DNA from 3 places in the Mumia sp. ZJ430 genome. Region 1 is predicted to be linked to each of the others. Evidence: predicted binding sites of a transcription regulator. Region 1 holds the regulator's gene; each other region holds the start of a gene.

Region 1 (7,167 bases):
CGTGTACTGGATCCGGCAGGTCCGGCCGTCCTGTGTGACCGTCCCGCCGTCGCTGTCGAGCAGGCCCTGCAGGACACCGAGCCGGACCTCACGCGAGTTGTAGAGGTACGCGACAGGCACGAACGTGGCGGGTGAGGTCTTGTGCACGAGCGCGAGATCCCTGACGGCCACGGTGACGGGGTTCGCGATGCGAAGGCCGCCGCGTCCACCTTCGGTGTGTCGGAGCACGTAGTCGTAGTCGGAGCCACGGCGGGCGACCTGGATCGCGGGAAGCAGTCCCTCGAGCGCGTCGGCCAGCTCTGGATCGGCGGTCGTGAACGTCGGGGTCGTCTTGGTCGTGAGGCAGCCGTCGCCGAGCAGCAGCCCCAGTGCGTACGGGTCGATCGGGATGTCCTTCGGCTCCATCTCGACCGGGTCGACCATCGGAATCTCGTATCGGCGAGCGTGCAGCGCCCGCTCCTTGCCGATCATCTCGCGTGTCTGGAGCGTGCGGCTGCGCCCTCGCCGACGGTCCGACGCCGTGCGGACGGTCCACAGATGCTCGCCGCACGCCAGCGTCGACGCCCCGTCCTGGGCGGTGACGCGATAGACGTCACGCTCACCCTGCGGGTAGACACCGAGAACGGGCGTCGGTCGACCGTCCCGTCCGATAACGAGATCGCCGACCTGCAGCTTGCCGATTCGCTGCCAGCCCGTCGGCGTCAGCACAGCGCGGTCAACCGGCTGAGCCCTTCCACGCATGTAGGCCAGCGGCGCGACCTCGATCGTCCCGGCCGCGAGCAGCTTGGGGATTGTCTCGGGGTCGAGCATGTCGTGCAGCGCGTCGTACAGCGGGCGCAGGTAGGGATCGATCTTCTCGCTGAGCGTGCCCGGCAAGAAGCCGAGGTTCTCGCCGGCCTCCACCGCAGGGCGCGTGAGGATGATCCGCGTGACGTCCTTGGACTGGAGCGCCTGCACGGCCTTGGCCATCGCGAGGTACGTCTTGCCGGTGCCGGCGGGCCCGATGCCGAAGACGATCGTCTGCTTGTCGATCGCGTCGACATACCGCTTCTGGTTGAGCGTCTTGGGACGGATCGTCCGGCCGCGATTGGACAGGATGTTGAGGCTGAGGACGTCGGCGGGACGCTCCTCAGTCTCGGTCCGCAGGATCGCGATGCTGCGCTCGATCGTCTCGGTCGTCAGGCCCTGACCGGTCCGGATCATCGTCACCAGCTCATCGAGCAACCGCTCGACCAGCGCGGACTCGGCCGCCGTTGCGCGGATGGAGACCTGGTTGCCACGGACGTGGACGTCGGCGTCGAAGCTGGACTCGATCAGGCGGAGGAACTCGTCGGCGGGGCCGAGCAGCGCCACCATCGGGATGCTCGCCGGGATCGTGACGGTGTGCTGCAAGGGTTCAGGCGTACTCATCGGCACCCCCGTCGGGGGCAGTTCTCCTTCGCTCGGTCGGGACTCGACCATGGTATGCGGGCCACCGGCCCCCGTGCGACCACGAATCCTCCTGGCCTCAGCGGAACGCGTCCCGGATCCGGCCGAAGACACTGCCGCGATGGGGTGCAGCGAACTCCGCCTCGACCCGCTCCTCGCCACGCTCGACGGCTAGCTTCGTGAGGAGGTCTCGCTGTGCCTCATCGAGCTTGGTGGGCGTCTCGACGACCATGCGGACCTTGAGGTCGCCACGCCCGACACCGCGTAGGTGCGGAACCCCGCGGCCCCGGATCGTCACCGTTTCGCCGGACTGGGTGCCCGCCGCGATGTCGAAGCCGATCGTGGGCTCCGCGCCCTCGACGTCGGCGTCAGCCTCGAGCGTCGGCAGGTCGATCTGCGTGCCGAGCGCCGCCGCGGTCATCGGCACCCGTACGTCGCAGTAGAGGTCGTCGTCGGAGCGGGTGAACACCTGGTGCGGCTCGACCTCGATCTCGACGTACAGGTCGGCGGCGGGCCCACCGCCCGGGCCGACCTCGCCCTCGCCGGTGAGCTGGATGCGCGTCCCGGAGTCGACGCCCGGGGGCACCTTGATGGTGAGCGTGCGGCGCGCGCGCACCCGGCCGTCGCCGGAGCACTCCTCGCACGGGTTGACGATGACCGAGCCGAAGCCCCCGCAGGTCGGGCACGGGCGCGCCGTACGGATGTCGCCGAGGAAGGAGCGCTGCACGTGCTGCACCTCTCCGTGGCCCTGACAGGTCTGGCAGGTGACCGGATCCGCGCCGTCGGCCGAACCGTTGCCGTGGCACGTGCCGCACACGACGGCCGTGTCGACCTTGAGCTCGCGGGTGGTGCCGAAGGCGGCGTCGGCCAACGGCACCGCGATGCGGATCAGCGCGTCGTTGCCGCGACGCGTCCGGCCGCGCGGACCGCGCTGGGTCTGCTGGCCGAAGAACGCGTCCATGATGTCGCTGAACGAGAACCCCGCGCCGAAGCCGCCGCCGCCACCCGCGCTGCCGAGCGGGTCGCCGCCGCGGTCGTAGAAGGCACGCTTCTCGGGGTCGGACAGCACCTCGTACGCGACGGTGACCGTCTTGAACCGCTCCTGTGCCTCCGGGTCGGGGTTGACGTCGGGGTGCAGGCTGCGTGCGAGCTTGCGGTATGCCTTCTTGATCTCCTCGGGTGTCGCATCGCGATTCACACCGAGGGTCCCGTAGTAGTCCTGGCTCATGCGTCCTTGTCTGTTCTCAATCGCTGAGGGTCTGGCCGACGTACCGGGCGACGGCACGCACGGCCGCCATCGTGCCCGGATAGTCCATGCGGGTGGGTCCGACGACGCCGAGGGTGGCCAGCGGCTCGTCGGTGCTGCCGTACGCCGTCGCGACGACCGAGGTCGCCGACAGCTCCTCGTACGGCACCTCGGCGCCGATCCGTACGGTGAGCATGCTCGGAGAGGTGGCCTCGCCGAGGAGCTTGAGCAGCACCACGTGCTCCTCGAGCGCCTCGAGCACCGGCTTGATCGAGGTGTCGAAGTCGGCCCCGAAGCGCGCGAGGTTGGCGGCACCGCCGACCGCGACCCGCTCGTCGGAGCGCTCGTCGGAGAAGGCGCGCGTCATCGTCGCGACGACAGCGGTCACGATCGGCCGCTCCTCGGGTCGGAAGGCCGTGATGAGGTCGGCGACGGTCGCTGACGCGTCGGGCAGCCGCTGGCCGACGGCGGCCGCGATGAGCTTGCCGCGCAGCTCGCCGAGCAGATGCTCGCCGGGCTCCTCGGGCAGCTCGATGATGCGCTGGTCGACGCGGCCCGAGCTCGTGATCAGCACGAGGAGGATGCGGCCGCGGTCCATCGGGACGAGCTCGACATGACGCACCGTGGAGCGGGTGAGCGTCGGGTACTGCACGAGAGCGACCTGGTGGGTGAGCTGCGACAGGAGCCTCACGCTGCGCTGCACCACGTCGTCCACGTCGACGGCCCCGTCGAGGAAGGACTCGATCGCCCGCCGCTCAGGGATGCTCAGGCGTCGTACGGAGGCGAGCCGGTCCACGAAGAGCCGATAGCCCTTGTCGGTCGGGATGCGACCTGCGCTGGTGTGGGGCTGGGCGATGAAGCCCTGCTCCTCGAGCACCGCCATGTCGTTGCGGACGGTCGCCGGCGAGACCCCGAGCTGATGCCGGTCGACCAGCGTCTTGGAGCCCACAGGCTCCCGCGTCGCCACGTAGTCCTCGACGATGGCGCGCAGGACCGCGAGCTTGCGTTCGTCGAGCACGACCTCCACCGCCTCGTCCCTTCTCGCACGTCTGGCACTCGTGTGCCGTGAGTGCCAGTCTAGCCAGCAAGGCCAGCCGCGCGTGGCGCCCCGGCGGCGTGTGCCGCCCTGGTGGACCCGCCGCCTCGACTACCGTGCTCCTCGTGACTCACGACCGCTACGGCTCCGACGTCCTCTCCGGCGACTGGCGCGTCCCCAAGCGCGGACGCTCCACCGAGCGGGAGGCGGAGGTCGGGATGGTGCTCGAGGAGGTCCAGACCGACTTCTGCGGCGCGGTCACCCGTACCGACCGCGACCTCGGCACGGTCGAGCTCGAGGACCGCCGCGGCAAGCGCCGTACGTTCCCTCTCGGCCCGGGCTTCCTGCTGGAGGGCAAGCCCGTGATCCTCAAGGCGCCCGTCCGTGCCGCCGCCCCCGCCCGCCCCACCCACACCGCCTCGGGGTCCGTCGCCGTCCACGACGCGAAGGCCCGGATCGCCCGGGCAAGCCGGATCTATGTCGAGGGGCGACACGACGCCGAGCTCGTCGAGAAGGTGTGGGGGGACGACCTGCGGATCGAGGGTGTCGCCGTCGAGTACCTCGAAGGCGTCGACGACCTCCCGTCGGTGGTCGCGCAGTTCAAGCCGGGGCACGGGCGCCGCCTCGGCGTGCTCGTGGACCACCTCGTCCCCGGGTCGAAGGAGTCACGGATCGCCGCCTCGGTGCTGCGCGGCCCGTACAAGGAGCACGTGCTGGTCGTCGGCCACCCCTACGTCGACATCTGGCAGTCCGTGAAGCCGGACCGCCTCGGGCTGGCGAAGTGGCCGATGATCCCGCGGACGATGTCGTGGAAGCACGGCATCTGCCAGGCGCTGGGCTGGCCGCACCGCAACCAGGCCGACATCGCGCACGCCTGGAAGCGGATCCTCGGTACGGTCTCCTCTTACGCCGACCTCGAGCCTGCGCTGCTCGGTCGGGTCGAGGAGCTCATCGACTTCGTCACGCAACCCACCGCTGGTTGAGCCTGTCGAAACCTTGAGCCTGTCGAAACCTTGAGCCTGTCGAAACCTTGAGCCTGTCGAAACCTTGAGCCTGTCGAAACCTCTACGGCACGTCCCCTCGGACCCGCCAGAAGCACAACCCACCGAGGCCGAGCGCCAGCACGAGGAGCAGCGCCGTCTCGCGCCACTGCAGCGTCCAGAAGGCGCTGGACGGGTACGACGTGACCTGCTGTTGGTAGCCGTCGGCCGTGAGCCGTTCGAAGCACGCCTCCCGAGCGCCCGCCTTGGCGCTCTCACCCGGCGGCGGCCCGCCGCAGTCGACGACCCACTTCGGCAGGGTCGCCAGCGTCGTTCCGTCGGCGTCGACCGTGACGTTGGAGAGCTCCCACTCACCCGTCCCTTCGGTGCTGACCTGGATCTCCTCCACGCTGGTGATCTCGTCACCAGGCCCCTCGGCCCCACCGACCAACAGCCCGACGAGGTTCTCGTCGGTGATGGAGGTCGCAGTGGTCTCAGGTTCGGCCAGGTGGGCACGCAGCACCGCGGGGACCAGCACCTGGGCGGCGACGATCAGCACGAGGGTCACCGCCATCGCCGGGACGGTCCGCCGGATCACGAGGCCGGCGAGCACACCGATCGCGAGCGCCAGCAGCGCGTAGCCGATCGGTACGCTCCCCCGCGCCCCGAACAGCGCCGGCTCGATCCGGGCGACGGCGAACACGTCCGTCCGATCTCCGGCGGTGACCGCGCGGTCGATGGGACCGGCCCACCAGGTCACACCCCACGCGAGCACACCGGCGACGGCAGCGGTGACTAGCGCGGTGAGGCCGAGCTTCGTGGCCAGCCAGCGCGTACGGGTGACCGACTGGCTCCACGCGAGCCGGTGGGTCCGCGTCTCGAGCTCGCGCGCGACCATCGGCGCACCCCAGAAGGCGCCGACCACGGCTGGCAGCGCGTACGCCGCCGCGATGCCTGCGTAGTAGAGCGTGACCTTGAGTCCGTCGGAGGTCACTCCGTCCAGGAACGAGCTGCTCTCGGCCGCGTCGCCCAGACTCGGGCCGGTGGCCGCGAGCGCGGCGAGCAGCAGGGCGACGCCGAGCGCCGTCGGCACGGCCTGGGGGCGCATCTGGCGCCAGGTCAGCCAGATCATCGGACTACCTCCACGGTCGGGCGCGGGCGCTTGTACGAGGCGTCATTGCGCAGATAGGCGAGAACGAGATCTTCGAGCCCCAACGGGGTCGCGTCCCATGACGGGTCGATCAGCGGCCCGTCTGTGCGGACCACGAACGTGCTCTGCCGCTCGGTGTGGCTCGCCGTCACCACGTGATGTCCGGCAGGCGCCGCGTCGGATGGGCGCCGAGCCCCGGTCATGCGGCGGTGCGAGGCGAGCAGGTCGTCGAGGTCGCCGGCGACCCGGACCTCCGAGTCCACGAGCACCACCAGGAAGTCGCAGGCACGTTCGAGGTCGGAGACGAGGTGCGACGAGAGCACGACCGTGAGGTCGTGCTCGGCGACCGCCTCCATGAGGTCCTGCATGAACTCGCGACGGGCCAGCGGGTCGAGAGCGGCGACCGGCTCGTCCAAGATCAGCAGCTCCGGTCGCTTGCCGATCGCCAACGTGAGCGCGATCTGGGCACGCTGGCCGCCCGACAGCGTGCCGGTACGGCGCCGGGCGTCGAGACCGAGCCGGGCGATCCGCTCGTGGACCAGCCCGTGGTCCCATCGCGGGTTGAGCTTCGCGCCGAGGCGAAGGTGATCGGCGATACTCATCCCCCGGTAGGTCGGAGTGTCCTGACTCACGTAGCCGACGCGCGCGAGATGGTCGGCACCCGACGACGGGTCCTCCCCCAGGACCTCGACCCGCCCTGCGGTGGGCACCAGCATCCCGGCCGCCAGACCGAGGAGCGTGCTCTTGCCGGCACCGTTCGGGCCGACCAGACCGACCACGCGACCGGTCGGGAGCTCGAGGGTGCAGTCCTTCAGGGCCCATTGCCGATTTCGGCCGTATCTCTTGCCGAGCTCATGCGTCCTCAGTGCGGTGGTCATGCGATGTCCTCCTCGGAGGCGGCGCGAAAGGTGGTCGTGAACAGCGCCTCGATGCTCTCGTCGTCGAGGCCGGCACGGCGGGCCTTGGCGAGCCAGCGCTGCAGGTCCGTACGGAGGGGTCCGTGTGCCGCGAGCGTGTTGTCGGTGAGGGTCCGGGTGACGAAGGTGCCGACACCGGGCCGCGGCGCGACGAGGCCGTCGCGCTCGAGGTCACGGTAGGCCTTCAGGACGGTGTTGGGGTTGATCGCCAGCTGGTGGGCGACGTCCTTCACGGTCGGGAGCTGGTCGCCCTCGGCGAGCAGGCCGAGCCGCAGGGCGCGGCGCACCTGCTGCACGAGCTGAAGGTAGGCCGAGACCCCCGAGCGGGAGTCCAGGTGGAACTCGATCATCGGATACTCCTAATGTGCTACTTGAATAGCACTATAGGCCGCAGCAGCTCCGGCCGCAAG
Region 2 (7,167 bases), on a different contig from region 1:
TCCCTAGGATCATGACCCCCCAAGAGCGCGACGCCTTTGAAGCGTTCGTCACCGCGCGCTGGACGCCGATGTTCCGGCTCGCACACGCCTTGACCGGCAACCGCGACGACGCTGAGGACGTGGTGCAGTCCGCGTTCGCGAAGGCGTTCACAGCATGGCAGCGTGTCCGAGCCGCCGACAGCCCCGACGCGTACGTGCGACGCATGATCGTCAACGAGGTGCGCGACGGGTGGCGCCGACGCTGGCGCCACGTGGAGCGGTCGGTGCCGGACGTGCCCGAGCGAGCCAGCGGCGGACACGATGACGCGGTCGCAACCTCCGACATCGTGTGGCGCTGTCTGCAACGGCTCCCCGCCAAGCAGCGCGCCGTCGTCGTTCTCCGCTACTTCGAGGACCTGAGCGAGCGCGAGGTCGCCGCTGTCCTCAAGATCCCACCGGGCACGGTCAAGAGCCGGACGAGCGCGGCGATGCGGATGCTGCGCACCGAGCTCGCCGCGCGCGGCCACGGCCTCGACCCAGATCCCGACCAAGGCGACACCCCGCGATCCACGATCGACCTCGGCAGGAGCCCGGCATGAACCTCGAGACCCTCGTCCGCGACTCCGTCGCCGACCACACCTCTGGCCCCGTACCGGAGCCTGACATGGTGGCGCTCACGCGTCGCCACCTTGCACGTTCTCGACCGCGGGCCGGCATGCTCGTCCCCGCCGTGGCCTTGGCCGCCGCCGGGGCCATCGCCGTCGGCAGCATCCTCGTCCGACCGCTGATCGCCGACGACCAGGCGCCGCTGGCCGTACAGCCGACCGACGGCCTCCACGTCTATCTCGCCGCAGCGACGCAGGTGGCGATGGACGGCACCCTGCACACGCGCACCCACGGCGGCCCCAAAGGCATGGCAGTGGCCACCCCCGAGGGAGTCGTCTATCTGGGCGACGACCGCCGGCCGTACCTGATGACGCCAGAGGGAGAGGAGACGCCGATCGGCGACCTGGTCAGCGACGATCCCGACTGGTCCCCGAGCCTGGCCGCGGACGTGGCGTCGTCGACGGTCGCCTGGACGAGCCGAGCCGACGGTCGTACGACCGTCCACGTGTACGACCTCGTCGACGGCAAGGAGCAGCGGCGACGTATCCCGCTCCAGAAGTCCGACACCGACACACCTGCGAGCGACGGGGTCATCCACGGTGTCGCGACCGGGATCGTGGTGATCGCGATGCGGTCGGACGCCGGCACCGAGTACCGGATCTGGAACACGATGACCGACGCCGGGTTCTTCGAACCCGAGGTGACCGGCGACCTGATGGTCTCGGGTGTCGCCGGCCGAACGATCCTGACCTACGGGCCGGGCGAGCTCGGCCGAGGTGGACCAGGTGGCGGTCTCGACGGTTGGGCGGTCGTACGCCTGGAGGGCGAGCACGACGGCGAGCAGCAGTACCTCTCCCCTGACGGGCGGCTGAGGCTGATCGCCGGGAACTCGGTGCACCAGGACGGTCGCCCCGGCGATCCCGTCGTCGTGGAGGACGTCGCGACGAAGCAGCGCACCGAGCTTCGGATCGAGGAGGATCGGCGCGACATTCCCCAAGTCTCCTTCGACACCGACGGGAGTCCGATGGTGCTCACGAAGCTAGAGGGGCGGAAGGGCTGGACCTTGTACGACTGCGAGGTCCCCGAGGAGGGCGAGGAGTCGTTGCCGTGCCACGTGCAGGCAACCGAGATCCGCCAGGCGTCCTTCCCCGGAGAGGGCACCTTCTGAGGACCACGTGACGCGACAGCGCCCCGCCGGTCCGAGGACCGACGGGGCGCCGCGTGGTGCTGAGCCGAGCTCAGACGGTGGGTTCTGAGATCAGAAGCCCATGCCGCCCATGTCGCCCATGTCGCCGCCCGGCATGGCCGGAGCGTTCTTCTCGGGCTTGTCGGCGACGACGGCCTCGGTGGTGAGGAAGAGCGCCGCGATCGAGGCTGCGTTCTGCAGCGCCGAGCGGGTCACCTTGGCCGGGTCGAGGATGCCTGCAGCGATGAGGTCGACGTACTCGCCGGTCGCGGCGTTGAGGCCGTGACCCAGGGGAAGCCCCTGAACCTTCTCCGCCACGACGCCGCCCTCGAGGCCGGCGTTCACGGCGATCTGCTTGAGCGGAGCGGTCGAGGCCGACTTGACGATGGCCGCGCCGGTCGCCTCGTCACCCTCGAGCTCGAGCTTCTCGAACGCCGCAGCGGTGGCCTGGACGAGTGCCACGCCGCCACCGGCGACGATGCCCTCCTCGACGGCCGCCTTCGCGTTGCGCACGGCATCCTCGATGCGGTGCTTGCGCTCCTTGAGCTCGACCTCGGTGGCCGCGCCGACCTTGATGACCGCAACACCGCCGGCGAGCTTCGCCAGGCGCTCCTGCAGCTTCTCGCGGTCGTAGTCGGAGTCGGAGTTCTCGATCTCGGCACGGATCTGGTTGACCCGTCCGGTGATCTGGTCCTCCGAGCCGCCACCGTCGACGATGGTGGTCTCGTCCTTGGTGACGACGACCTTGCGCGCGGTGCCGAGCAGCGAGATGTCGGCGTTCTCGAGCTTGAGACCGACCTCCTCGCTGATGACCTCGCCACCGGTGAGGATCGCGATGTCGGTCAGCATGGCCTTGCGGCGGTCACCGAAGCCCGGAGCCTTGACGGCGACGGACTTGAAGGTGCCCTTGACCTTGTTGACGATCAGGGTGGCCAGCGCCTCGCCCTCGATGTCCTCGGCGATGATCAGCAGGGGCTTGCCCGACTGCATGACCTTCTCGAGGACGGGGACGAGATCCTTGACCGAAGTGATCTTGGAGTTCGCGATGAGGATGTATGGGTCGTCCAGCACCGCCTCCATGCGCTCAGGATCGGTGTAGAAGTACTGCGAGATGTAGCCCTTGTCGAAGCGCATGCCCTCGGTGAGCTCGAGCTCGAGCCCGAAGGTGTTGCTCTCCTCGACGGTGATGACGCCTTCCTTGCCGACCTTGTCCATCGCCTCGGCGATGATCTCGCCGACGATGGGGTCAGCAGCGGAGATCGCGGCCGTCGAAGCGATCTGCTCCTTGGTCTCGATGTCCTTGGCCATCGAGAGCAGCTGGGCGGAGACGGCCTCGACGGCCTTCTCGATGCCACGCTTGAGCGCGATCGGGTTGGCGCCGGCCGCGACGTTGCGCAGGCCCTCGCGCACGAGCGCCTGAGCGAGCACTGTGGCGGTGGTGGTGCCGTCGCCCGCGACGTCGTCAGTCTTCTTGGCGACCTCCTTGACGAGCTCGGCGCCGATCTTCTCGTAGGGATCCTCGAGCTCGATCTCCTTGGCGATGCTCACACCATCGTTGGTGATGGTCGGAGCGCCCCACTTCTTCTCGAGGACGACGTTGCGGCCCTTGGGGCCGAGGGTCACCTTCACCGCGTCGGCGAGGACGTTCATCCCTCGCTCGAGGCCGCGGCGGGCTTCCTCGTTGAATGCAATGGTCTTAGGCATATCTCCCGCGATTCCTCCGCGTAGAGGTGGATGGTTCAGGGCGATGCCCGCGACGGACGGCCCGCGTCCGCGGCGATCCCTTCTCGCCGTGACCTTCGAACCTCATCGACCTGTCCCGTTCGTACGTTGGCACTCGTACGAGACGAGTGCTAACGCCCTTTCTAGCACTCGGGCCCAGCGAGTGCAAAGACTGGGGCACGCGATGAGTTCCCCGGGGACGGCCGGTCCCCCCTCCGATCCCGACCGAAGGACCTGCCCATGGCGACCTCGCTCTACCACTCCACGGCCTCGCTCGACGGCTTCATCACGGGCCCCGACGAGGAGATCGGCTTCCTCGTCGAGCCCGCGATGGGCGACAACGCCCTCGTCGACGCGCTCACGGCCCGCCCGTACGGCGGTGCGTGGGAGGGGCCGATCGTCGTGCACACCCACGACCCGGACGAGCCTCCCGCCGAAGGGATCGTCTTCGTCACCGGCACGGTCGAGGACGCCTACGCGGTCGCGGCGGAGGCGGCCGGCGACAAGTACGTGGTCGTGCTCGGTGCGGTCACCGCGAGGCGTCTTCTGGAGGCGGGCCTGCTGGACGAGGTGATGCTGCACGTCGTGCCCCGGTTCGTCGGCGCCGGCACCCCGGTCCTCGACGCCCCCGAAGGTCTCCCGGTGAGGCTGGACTGGATCAGCCGCTCGACGTCCGGCGAGATCCAGAACCTCTGGGCGCGCGTCATCGGCTGACGCGCGCGGCGAGCTCGCCGGCCACCACCTCGAGGTCACTCAGCACGGTTCGGACCGCTGCACGCTCGGCACGGTCGGGTCGCGCCAGCGCGAAGACGTGCCTGCCCGCTCGCACACCGTCGAGCCCGAGCAGCCGGACGTCCCGCGGCTGTGCCGCCGTCGCCCACAGGCGCGGGAGGAGCGCGATCCCCTGCCCCGACGCGACGAACGCCGCGACGACGTGGTTGTCGAGGAACCGCTGGACGACCTGGGGCGCCTGTCCGTCGACGGCGAGCATCGGGAGGAGCAGGTCGAACGGGTGCCCCTCCGGCACGCCGATCCACGGCTCGCCGGCGAGGTCCTCGGGGCGCACCCGCTCCTGCGTCGCGAGCCGGTGGCCCTCCGCGACGGCGACGTCGAGCGGCTCACGCAGGAGCGGCGTGACGTGCAGGCCCGTCGTACGGGCGTCGGGCACCGCCACGACGGAGTGGCCGATGACGACGTCGTGGTCGGCGGTCGCCGCCGCGAGGTCGTGCTCGGCGAGGTCGAGGTCGCTGAGCCGTACGGTGACGCCAGGCGCGTGGGCGGCCAGACGAGGGACGAGCGGCGCGAGCAGCATCTCGGCGCCGCTCGGGAACGCCGCCACGGCGACCTCGCCGCGCACGTCACCACGGAACTCCTCGAACCGTGCCCGGGTCCGTGCCACCACCTGCGCGATCTCGACGGCTCCCTCCGCCAGGAGGTGGCCCGCCTCGGTGAGCCGTACGCCGCGGCCGTCGCGCTCGACGAGCACCGCCCCCAGCTCGCGCTCGAGCGCCTTGAGGGCCTGGGAGATCGCCGACGGCGTCCGGTACGTCGCGGCGGCGACCGCCGTGATGCTCCCGCGCTCGGCGAGCTCGCGCAGAACCGCGAGCTTGTCGACGTCGAGTCCGTCTCCATTCATTGAAGCAACGCTACAAGGTGACAAGAGAAATAGTCGCTTGTGCTACATCCAAGAAGGCCCGCACGCTGGGACGCGTGACCTCCCGTGACCGTTCCCTCGCCGTGCTCGTCGCGGTCACCTGGGGGCTGAACTTCCTCGCCATCCACGCCTCGCTCGAGCACTTCCCGCCGATGTTCTGCGTAGCGCTGCGGTTCGGCCTGATGGCGATCCCGACGATCCTGCTCGTCCCGCGGCCGGACGTGGAGCTGCGCTGGCTGATCGGGTACGGGGCAGGGTTCGGGATCGCGCAGTTCGTCTTCCTCTACGCCGGGATGAACGCCGGCATGCCTGCCGGGCTCGCCTCGCTGGTCCTCCAGGCGTCCGCCCCGTTCACCGTCGTCCTCGCCGGCGTCCTGCTCCGCGAGCGCCTGAGCGGCCGTCAGGTCCTCGGGATCCTCCTCGCGATCGCCGGGCTCGCCGGAGTCGCGTGGCACCGGTCGCAGACGGCGGCGCTCCTCCCCGTCGTACTGACCCTGCTCGGCGCCCTCGGATGGGCCTTCGGCAACCTCGCGAACCGGCAGGCCCGTCCGTCGAACCCGTTGCACCTAACCCTCTGGATGTCGGTCGTCCCGCCGATCCCGATGCTCGCCCTGGCACTGCTCGTCGAGGGCCCCGGGCGCGTCGGCACCTCGATCACGACCGCGTTCACCGCCGAGGCGCTCCCAGCAGTCCTCGGTATCGCCTACACGATCGTGATCGGCACGGTCGTCGGCTCGGGGCTGTGGACGATGCTGATGACCCGCTATCCGTCGAGCACGGTCGCGCCGTTCTCGATGCTCGTCCCGGTGGTCGGCATGAGCACGAGCGCCGTCGTCCTCGGGGAACGCCTCCACCCGTTCGAGCTGGCCTCGGGGGCGGTCGTCATCGCCGGTGTCCTTCTCGGGTCGACCCGGCGCAAGACGACGACAAGCGATCAAGCCGGGACGACTTCGCGCGCCTCGCGACCCTTGGGGCCGTCCGAGATCTCGAAGACCACGGCCTGACCGTCCTCGAGGGTCTGGGGTCAGCAGCCGCCGGCGACCGCCGGGATGATCGAGACCTGCTGGCCGGCCGGGACCGAGGTCTCGAGGCCCTCGGCGAAGCGCACGTCCTCGGTGCCGACGTACACGTTCACGAACCGCCGGATCGCGCCGGTCTCGTCGACCACGCGCGCCTTGATCCCCGGGAAGGAGGCCTCGAGCGAGTCGATGACGGCGGCGACGGTCTCGCCGTCGACGTTCACCTCGGAGTCACCCTTGGTGTAGGTGCGCAGGATCGTCGGGATGCGGACGGAGACGCTCATGGGTGTCCTCTCGGATCAGACGAGGTTGGCGGCGGTGAACGCCGTGTAGGTCGGGTCGATGGTCGCGGCCGGGCCGACCCGGTCCGCGATGGCATCGAGGGTCTTGAGCCCGTCGCCGGTGTTGAAGACGACCGTCTCCGCCTCCGGGTCGAGCTGCCCGCTCGCGAGGAGCTTCTTGAGCGTCGCGATCGTGACGCCGCCGGCGGTCTCCGCGAAGATGCCCTCCGTACGGGCGAGGAGCTGGATGCCGTCGCGCACCTCGTCGTCGGAGACGTCCTCGACCGCACCGCCCGTACGGCGGCAGGTGTCGAGCACGTACGGACCGTCGGCGGGGTTGCCGATCGCGAGCGACTTGGCGATCGTGTCCGGCTTGACCGGGCGGACGACGTCGTGGCCCTCGCGGAACGCCTGTGCGACGGGCGAGCAGCCGGTGGCCTGGGCGCCGAAGATCTTGTAGGGCGTCGCGTCGACGAGACCGAGCTTGCCGAGCTCGGTGAAACCCTTGTCGACCTTGGTGAGCTGCGAGCCGGACGCGACCGGGATGACGACCTGCTCCGGGATGCGCCACCCGAGCTGCTCGGCGGTCTCGTACGCCAGCGTCTTGGAGCCCTCGGCGTAGTAGGGCCGGACGTTGACGTTGACGAACGCCCACCCGTCCTCCTCGCCGGCGATCTCGCTGGCGAGCTTGTTGACGTCGTCGTAGTTGCCGCGGACGGC
Region 3 (7,167 bases), on a different contig from region 1:
ACCGTGACGTACACACCGAAGGCCGGGTTCTCCGGCACCGACACGTTCACCTACACGGTGGACGACGGCAAGGGCGGCACGGCCACCGGCAAGGTGACCGTGACCGTCAAGAAGGCGTCGGAGCCCCCGGTCGACAAGTGCGGTCCGCAGCCCAACCCGCTGCGTGAGCCGTTCAAGTGGCTCAAGTGGCTCGCCTGCAAGCTGCTGCAGCACTTCCCGCGCTGACAGCCGCTCGATGACCGCCGGTGGCGGGGCACCGTGAGGGGTGCCCCGCCACCGGTGCGTCCGGGGCCGTACGCCAGGTGGCTCGATCGCGTCCGCGCTGCGACCGTGAAGAGATGGCGAGGCAGGAGCCGACGGCGTACGACAGCCGCACCGACCGCTCGTTCTTCGGGCACCCGCGGCCGCTCGCGACGCTGTTCGGCGTGGAGATGTGGGAGCGCTTCTCGTTCTATGGGATGCAGGGCATCCTCGCGATCTATCTCTACTACTCCGCGTCGAGGGGCGGGCTCGGCCTCGACGAGGGCGCGGCGACGAGCATCGTGGGCGCGTACGGCGGCATGGTCTACCTGTCGACGATCCTCGCCGCCTGGCTGGCCGACCGGCTCCTCGGTGAGGAGCGGGTGCTGTTCTTCAGCGCGATCGTCATCGTCGTCGGGCATCTGTCGCTCGCGGTGATCCCCGGCCTGGCCGGGGTCGGCGTCGGGCTCGTGTGCATCGCCCTCGGCAGCGGCGGCGTGAAGGCCAACGCCACGTCGATGGTCGGTTCGCTGTACGACGCGGGCGATCCGCGGCGCGACGGCGGCTTCTCGCTGTTCTACCTCGGGATCAACCTCGGCGCGTTCCTCGGGCCGCTGCTGACCGGACTCGCGCAGACCGAGCTCGGCTTCCACTACGGCTTCGGGCTCGCCGCGATCGGCATGACGATCGGCCTCGTCCAGTACGCAATGGGGCGTCACCGCATCCCCGCCGAGACGCGGGTCGCGTCGAACCCTCTCCCGCGCGCCCAGTATGTGCGCTGGGTCGTCGTCGGTGCCTGCATCGTCGTGGTGATCGCTGGGGCTGCCCTGGCCGGGCTGCTCACGGCCGACAACCTGTCCGACGTCGTCGTCTGGGTGGTGCTGGCCTCGTCGGTCGCCTACTTCGCGGTGATCCTCTCCAGCCGCCGCATCACCTCGGTGGAGCGCTCGCGGGTGGTCGCGTTCATCCCGCTCTTCGTCACGAGCGCCGCGTTCTGGGCGCTCTACCAGCAGCAGTTCACGGTGGTCCCCATTTATGCGGACAAACAGCTCGACCGGGACATCCTCGGGTGGGAGATGCCTGTCTCCTGGGTCAACGCGATCAACCCCGTCTACATCATCGTGCTCGCCGGCGTCTTTGCCGCGCTGTGGACCAAGCTCGGCACCCGGCAGCCGTCGACGCCGTTGAAGTTCGCCGGGGGAGCGATCGTGATGGGCACCGGCTTCCTGCTGTTCCTGCCCTTCGCGAACGCCGCGCCGAGCTCGGTGCCGCTGACGTCGATGGTGGTGATCCTGCTCGTGTTCACCGTCGCCGAGCTGCTCATCTCCCCGGTCGGCCTGTCGGCGTCGACCAAGCTCGCCCCGCAGGCGTTCCAGACGCAGATGGTGGCGCTGTTCTTCCTCTCGGTCTCGCTCGGCAGTGCGTTGTCGGGGACGCTGGCGAAGCAGTACACGCGCCTGTTCGACGCGGGGCAGGAGGGCCGCTACTTCGGGATCCTCGGGGCGGTCGCGATCGCCATCGGGCTGGCGCTGGCGCTGATCAGCCCGTGGGTGCTCAAGCAGATGCGCGGGGTGCGCTGACCGGCTCGACGAGGAAGGCCCGACCCTCGCCCTGGACCCGGGTGAGGATCACGGTCGCGGTCACCGATCCGGTGAGCCTCAGGCGCTTCACCAGTACCTCGGGGACCACGGAGACGCCGCGCTTCTTGATGGTCAGCGTACCGACGTCGTGTGCCCGCAACGCGGCGCGCAGCTGCTTCTCGCGGTACGGCAGCTCCTCGAGGACGCGGAACGCGCGGGCGTACGGAGTCACGACAAGGGTCGCGCTGGAAACGTACGCGATGTGCGGGTCGACGAGCCAACCGCCGGTGAGTGCGGCGACCGCGGTGACGAGCCCGGCCCGGATCACCGCGTCGTCCGGCTCGTACCACCACTCGCCGGGCTCGCCCGCGGGCGTGTCCTCGGGGGCGTCCTCGTCGGTGAGCGTGGCCGTTCCTTGCGGGCCCAGCAGCGTCGGGTTCAGCACGGTCGCGCGCCGCCTGGCGCCGGCGAACGCCCGCCCCCACAGGCAGGCCTCCACGAGGTCGCCACGCTCGCTGACCCACTCCGCCTCGACACCGTCCGGGACGAGGTCGTGCGCGATCCCCGGGAGCACCTTAGCGACACCGTGCCCGGCCAGCAGCGACTCGACGAACGGCCAGGGCGGGGTGAACGCCTGCGGGTCGAACGTCCGCCCTCGGCCGTCGCGGCGCGCAGGGTCGACAAAGGCCACGTCGTACGAGGCGGTGTCGACCGTGGTCGCATCCACGAGCTCGATCGTCCCGCGCAGGCCGAGCACGGCGAGGTTCTCGCGGGCCATCGCCGCGCGGACCGGGTCGAGCTCGACGCCGTGCACGTGCAGTCCCGCCCGGGCGAAGGAGACCAGGTCGGCCCCGATGCCGCATCCGAGGTCGACCAGCGTGCGCGGGCCGAGCGTCTGCAGCCGGTCTGCCCGGTGGGCCGAGACGGCGGCGCGGGTGGCCTGCTCGAGGGCGTCCGGCGTGAAGTACATCGATGCCGCCTCCGCGCCGAGCTTGGACGCGGCACGTCGGCGCAGCGCGACCTGCCCGATCGCGGCGGCGACCAGCTCGGGAGGATGCCCGGCTGCTCGCAGCCGTGTCCCGAGGGTGAGGTCGTCGACGCGCCCGTACGACTCGGCCGCCTCGTGGAGCACCCGCTGCCCCTGCGCGCCGAGGAGCAGTTCGAACGTCGCGAGCTCCATGGCCCCAGTCTGGCAGCGGCACTGATTGGCACTCTGCTTGACCGAGTGCTAGCCCCGTCCTACGGTGGGGGTTAGCACTCTCGTATCCTGGGTGCTAACGGTGCAGCGGCGCACGATCCCCGCGACGGCGTGCGTGCAAGCACCGCGCAGGACCACATTCCCAGTCATGTCGTACGGGTGAACAACCGCGTACGGGGTCACACCGAAAGGGGAGGTCGACAAGTGTCGGTCACCATCAAGCCGCTCGAGGACCGTATCGTCGTCAAGATTCTCGAGGCGGAGCAGACCACCGCATCTGGTCTGGTCATCCCGGACACCGCCAAGGAGAAGCCCACTGAGGGCAAGGTCCTGGCTGTCGGTCCGGGCCGCTTCAACGAGGACGGCGACGAGCGCATCCCCGTCGACGTCAAGGTCGACGACGTCGTCGTCTTCAGCAAGTACGGCGGCACCGAGGTCAAGTACGACGGCCAGGAGTTCCTGATCCTGTCGGCGCGTGACGTCCTCGCGGTCATCGAGAAGTAACGACCTCGCTCGCCCCGGCGGCCTCGCGCTGTTGGGGCGGGCCTGCTCGTCCGCCGCACACGGGCCCGGCTCCGGGCCCGACACACACCAGAAGGATCCCTATGCCCAAGATTCTTGAGTTCGACGAGAATGCTCGTCGGTCGCTCGAGCGTGGCGTCGACATCCTGGCCGACACCGTCAAGGTGACGCTCGGTCCGAAGGGCCGCTACGTCGTGCTCGACTCGAAGTGGGGCGCGCCGACGATCACCAACGACGGTGTCACCGTCGCGCGTGAGGTCGAGCTCGACGACCCCTTCGAGAACCTCGGCGCCCAGCTCGCCAAGGAAGTCGCCACCAAGACCAACGACATCGCCGGCGACGGCACCACCACGGCGACCGTGCTCGCCCAGGCGATGGTCCACGAGGGCCTGCGCGCCGTGGCCGCCGGCACCAACCCGATGGCGCTCAAGCGCGGTATCGACAAGGCCGTCGAGGCCGTCTCGGAGAAGCTCCTCGAGCTCGCCCGCGACGTCGACGACAAGCAGGACATGGCGCACGTCGCCAACATCTCCGCGCGTGACGCCCACATCGGCGGGCTCATCGCGGACGCCTTCGACAAGGTCGGCAAGGACGGTGTCATCACCGTCGAGGAGTCCAACACCATGGGCACCGACCTCGAGTTCACCGAGGGCATGCAGTTCGACAAGGGCTACCTTTCGCCCTACATGGTGACCGACACCGAGCGCATGGAGGCCGTCCTTGACGAGCCCTACATCGTCGTCAACCAGGGCAAGATCTCGGCCATCGCCGACCTCCTGCCGCTGCTGGAGAAGGTCGTCCAGGCGGGCAAGGCGCTGCTGATCATCGCCGAGGACGTCGACGGCGAGGCGCTCTCGACCCTGGTCGTCAACAAGATCCGCGGCACGTTCACCTCGGTTGCCGTCAAGGCTCCGGCCTTCGGTGACCGCCGCAAGGCGATGCTGCAGGACATCGCGGTCCTCACGGGTGCGCAGGTCGTCACCCCGGACCTCGGCCTCAAGCTCGACCAGATCGGGCTCGAGGACCTCGGCACCGCCCGTCGCGTCGTCATCACCAAGGACGCCACGACGATCATCGACGGCGCTGGCAAGGACGACGAGGTCGCGGCGCGCGTCAACCAGATCAAGGCCGAGATCGAGTCGACCGACTCCGACTGGGATCGCGAGAAGCTCCAGGAGCGCCTCGCGAAGCTCGCCGGCGGCGTCTGCGTCATCCAGGTGGGTGCCGCGACCGAGGTCGAGCTCAAGGAGAAGAAGCACCGCATCGAGGACGCGGTCTCCGCGACCCGTGCGGCGATCGAGGAGGGCATCGTCGCCGGCGGCGGCTCGGCTCTCGTCACCGCCGTGTCGGTCCTCGAGGGCGACCTCGGTCTGACGGGCGACGAGGCCGTCGGCGTGTCGATCGTCCGCAAGTCGGCCGTCGAGCCGCTGCGCTGGATCGCCGAGAACGGCGGCGAGAACGGCTACGTCGTGGTCGCCAAGGTTCGCGAGAGCGGCCAGGGCTACAACGCGGCGACCGGCGAGTACGGCGACCTGGTGGCCCAGGGCGTCCTCGACCCCGTCAAGGTCACCCGCTCGGCGCTGGCCAATGCCGGGTCGATCGCGGCGATGCTCCTGACGACCGAGACCCTGGTCGTCGAGAAGCCCGCCGATGACGAGCACGGCACAGGCGCTCACTCGCACTGACGTCGTTCGCGCCGCCAGCTGCGGCACGAGTCACTGGACGGCCCGCCCCTCTCCCGGGGCGGGCCGTCCGTCGTTCTGGCGCGTCGGTTCTGGCGTGTCGCGGGCGGACGTGGGACGGTATGTCCTGGCGCAGCTCGGGCGCCGTCCTGGCCCTCGGACCCGTCTCACCCCTGCCCGACCTGGAGGACGACCCCCGATGCTCCCCAGCCACCTCGCCGGCGAGGCGGACCTGACCGATCTCGCGCACCGTGCGATCGGCGACAGCGACGTCATGGATGCGTTGATGCGAGACGTCCGTACGGTCTCGCACCGCTACTGTCGCGCCCGCCTGTCGGGCTATCGCGACGGAGGGCAGCTGGCCGACGACGTCGCGCAGGAGATCTGCATCGCCGTCTTCCAGGCACTTCCGACGTTCGAGGACCACGGTGTCCCGTTCGAGGCGTTCGTGTACGCGATCGGCAGCCGCAAGGTTGCCGACGCGCAGCGCAGCGCGTACCGGTCGCGGCACATCTTCGTCGAGGTCGTCCCCGACCTCGGCGACACCGCGGCGTCGGCCGAGAGCGAGGTCCTCGACCGGTTCGAAGCGAAGGACGTGCTCGACCTCCTCGACTCGCTGCCCGAGCGTCTCCGCGAGGTGCTGGTCCTCCGCGTCGCGATGGGCCTGAGCGCGGCCGATGTCGGCATGACCATGGGTATGACGCCCGGCGCTGTCCGGATCGCTCAGCACCGCGCGCTCCAGCGGCTGCGTGCGCTGCACCGGGCCCGTGAGATCACGCGAGGGGAGGTGCGTGCATGAGCGGCATTTATGACCCCGTCGCACACGACGACGAGCTGCTCGACGCGCTGATCGCGGGCGATGTCCCGGACGACCCCGTCTTCGAGGCGCTGGCGTCGTGGCGAGCGGTCCTGCTCGACGACGCGGCTGCGACGCCGACGACCTCGAAGGAGGCTCTTCCGGCGCCCGTCCCGCTGCGCGCCGGCCGCTCGCACCGTCGCCATGTCGCCCCTGTCGCGGCCCGCCACACGCGTCGGGCCGCGACGATGGGCACGGCTGCTGCCGTGCTGCTGTCGATGGGGGTCAGCCAGGCGGTCGCCGGCAACCCCGTCGCGCCGCTGCAGTTCGTCGTCGAACGGGCCGTAGGTCTGGGCGAGGGGCTTGCCGACCCGAACGCCAGTGACGCGCGGGCTCCGCGTACGCCTCCGGCCACCGCTGCGGCTACGTCGCCGGAGATGGTCGCCGGGCGTGCCGACGCGGACGCGCTCGCGAGCCGGTCCGTCTCCGGCGAGCAGCTCGCGAGCGACGAGTCGCGCGCAGACGGTGGCGACCGCGACGAGAAGGAGCCGCAGGACAGGCGTCCGTCCGACGGGCCTCCTGCGCCCCCGGGCACGCCGCCGACCGCCTCGCCCACGCCGGCCCCTCCCTGGACGCCCGACCCGAGAGAGCCGCGCGGCGAAGAGTCCGACCGCGATCGCGACGACCACGACGATGACCGGGGCCGTGGCGACGACGACCGTGACGACCGTGACGACCGCACGAGCGATCGCGACCGGCCCTGGTGGCTCTCCGGCCTGTGGGGCTCGGAGGTCGAGACTCGGGGGTGACCGGCGCCGCACGACGTGGCGGGAAGTCTTGAGACGCAGTCGGCGTTGGAGTGCGAACGGAGGTCCTCGTTAGGATGGGGACGTCGGCGCGCAAGGAAGGGCCTCATGGATCTCAACGCGGCAGGTGTACCCGAGAAGTTCGCACCGCTGGGTCTCACGTACGACGATGTCCTCCTCCTGCCAGGGGAGACCGACGTCATCCCCAGCGAGGTGGACACCCGTGCACGGCTGACTCGTGGCATCGAGCTCAACATCCCGCTGATCTCTGCGGCGATGGACACCGTCACCGAGGCGCGGATGGCGATCGCGATGGCCCGCGAGGGCGGCATCGGGATCCTCC

The links. Region 1 encodes HrcA, which represses chaperone genes, less so after heat shock. Its sites were predicted from a motif close to TTGGCACTCGNNNNNNNCGAGTGCCAA; they were not measured.
Region 2: the regulator HrcA is predicted to act here: its motif matches at 3,602-3,628, upstream of groL (chaperonin GroEL).
Region 3: the regulator HrcA is predicted to act here: its motif matches at 3,026-3,052, upstream of groES (co-chaperone GroES).

Annotation. Positions count from the first base shown of each region.
Region 1 covers NZ_JAAHFK010000004.1:286,342-293,508, reverse strand. The annotation lists partial or broken gene HCT63_RS20570 (LAGLIDADG family homing endonuclease) at 1-405, opposite strand, end outside; partial or broken gene HCT63_RS20565 (PhoH family protein) at 730-1,410, opposite strand; gene dnaJ (molecular chaperone DnaJ) at 1,508-2,656, opposite strand; gene hrcA (heat-inducible transcriptional repressor HrcA) at 2,673-3,692, opposite strand; gene HCT63_RS17585 (DUF3097 domain-containing protein) at 3,827-4,693, shown strand; gene HCT63_RS17580 (ABC transporter permease subunit) at 4,776-5,822, opposite strand; gene HCT63_RS17575 (ABC transporter ATP-binding protein) at 5,819-6,718, opposite strand; gene HCT63_RS17570 (GntR family transcriptional regulator) at 6,715-7,107, opposite strand.
Region 2 covers NZ_JAAHFK010000001.1:917,092-924,258, reverse strand. The annotation lists gene HCT63_RS04460 (SigE family RNA polymerase sigma factor) at 12-578, shown strand; gene HCT63_RS04455 (hypothetical protein) at 575-1,753, shown strand; gene groL (chaperonin GroEL) at 1,844-3,475, opposite strand; gene HCT63_RS04445 (dihydrofolate reductase family protein) at 3,734-4,207, shown strand; gene HCT63_RS04440 (LysR family transcriptional regulator) at 4,197-5,129, opposite strand; gene HCT63_RS04435 (EamA family transporter) at 5,204-6,151, shown strand; gene HCT63_RS04430 (MoaD/ThiS family protein) at 6,172-6,450, opposite strand; gene thrC (threonine synthase) at 6,466-7,167, opposite strand, start outside.
Region 3 covers NZ_JAAHFK010000003.1:220,979-228,145, reverse strand. The annotation lists gene HCT63_RS13240 (Ig-like domain-containing protein) at 1-225, shown strand, start outside; gene HCT63_RS13235 (peptide MFS transporter) at 339-1,820, shown strand; gene HCT63_RS13230 (class I SAM-dependent methyltransferase) at 1,795-3,000, opposite strand; gene groES (co-chaperone GroES) at 3,223-3,522, shown strand; gene groL (chaperonin GroEL) at 3,624-5,225, shown strand; gene HCT63_RS13215 (sigma-70 family RNA polymerase sigma factor) at 5,422-6,021, shown strand; gene HCT63_RS13210 (hypothetical protein) at 6,018-6,827, shown strand; gene guaB (IMP dehydrogenase) at 6,933-7,167, shown strand, end outside.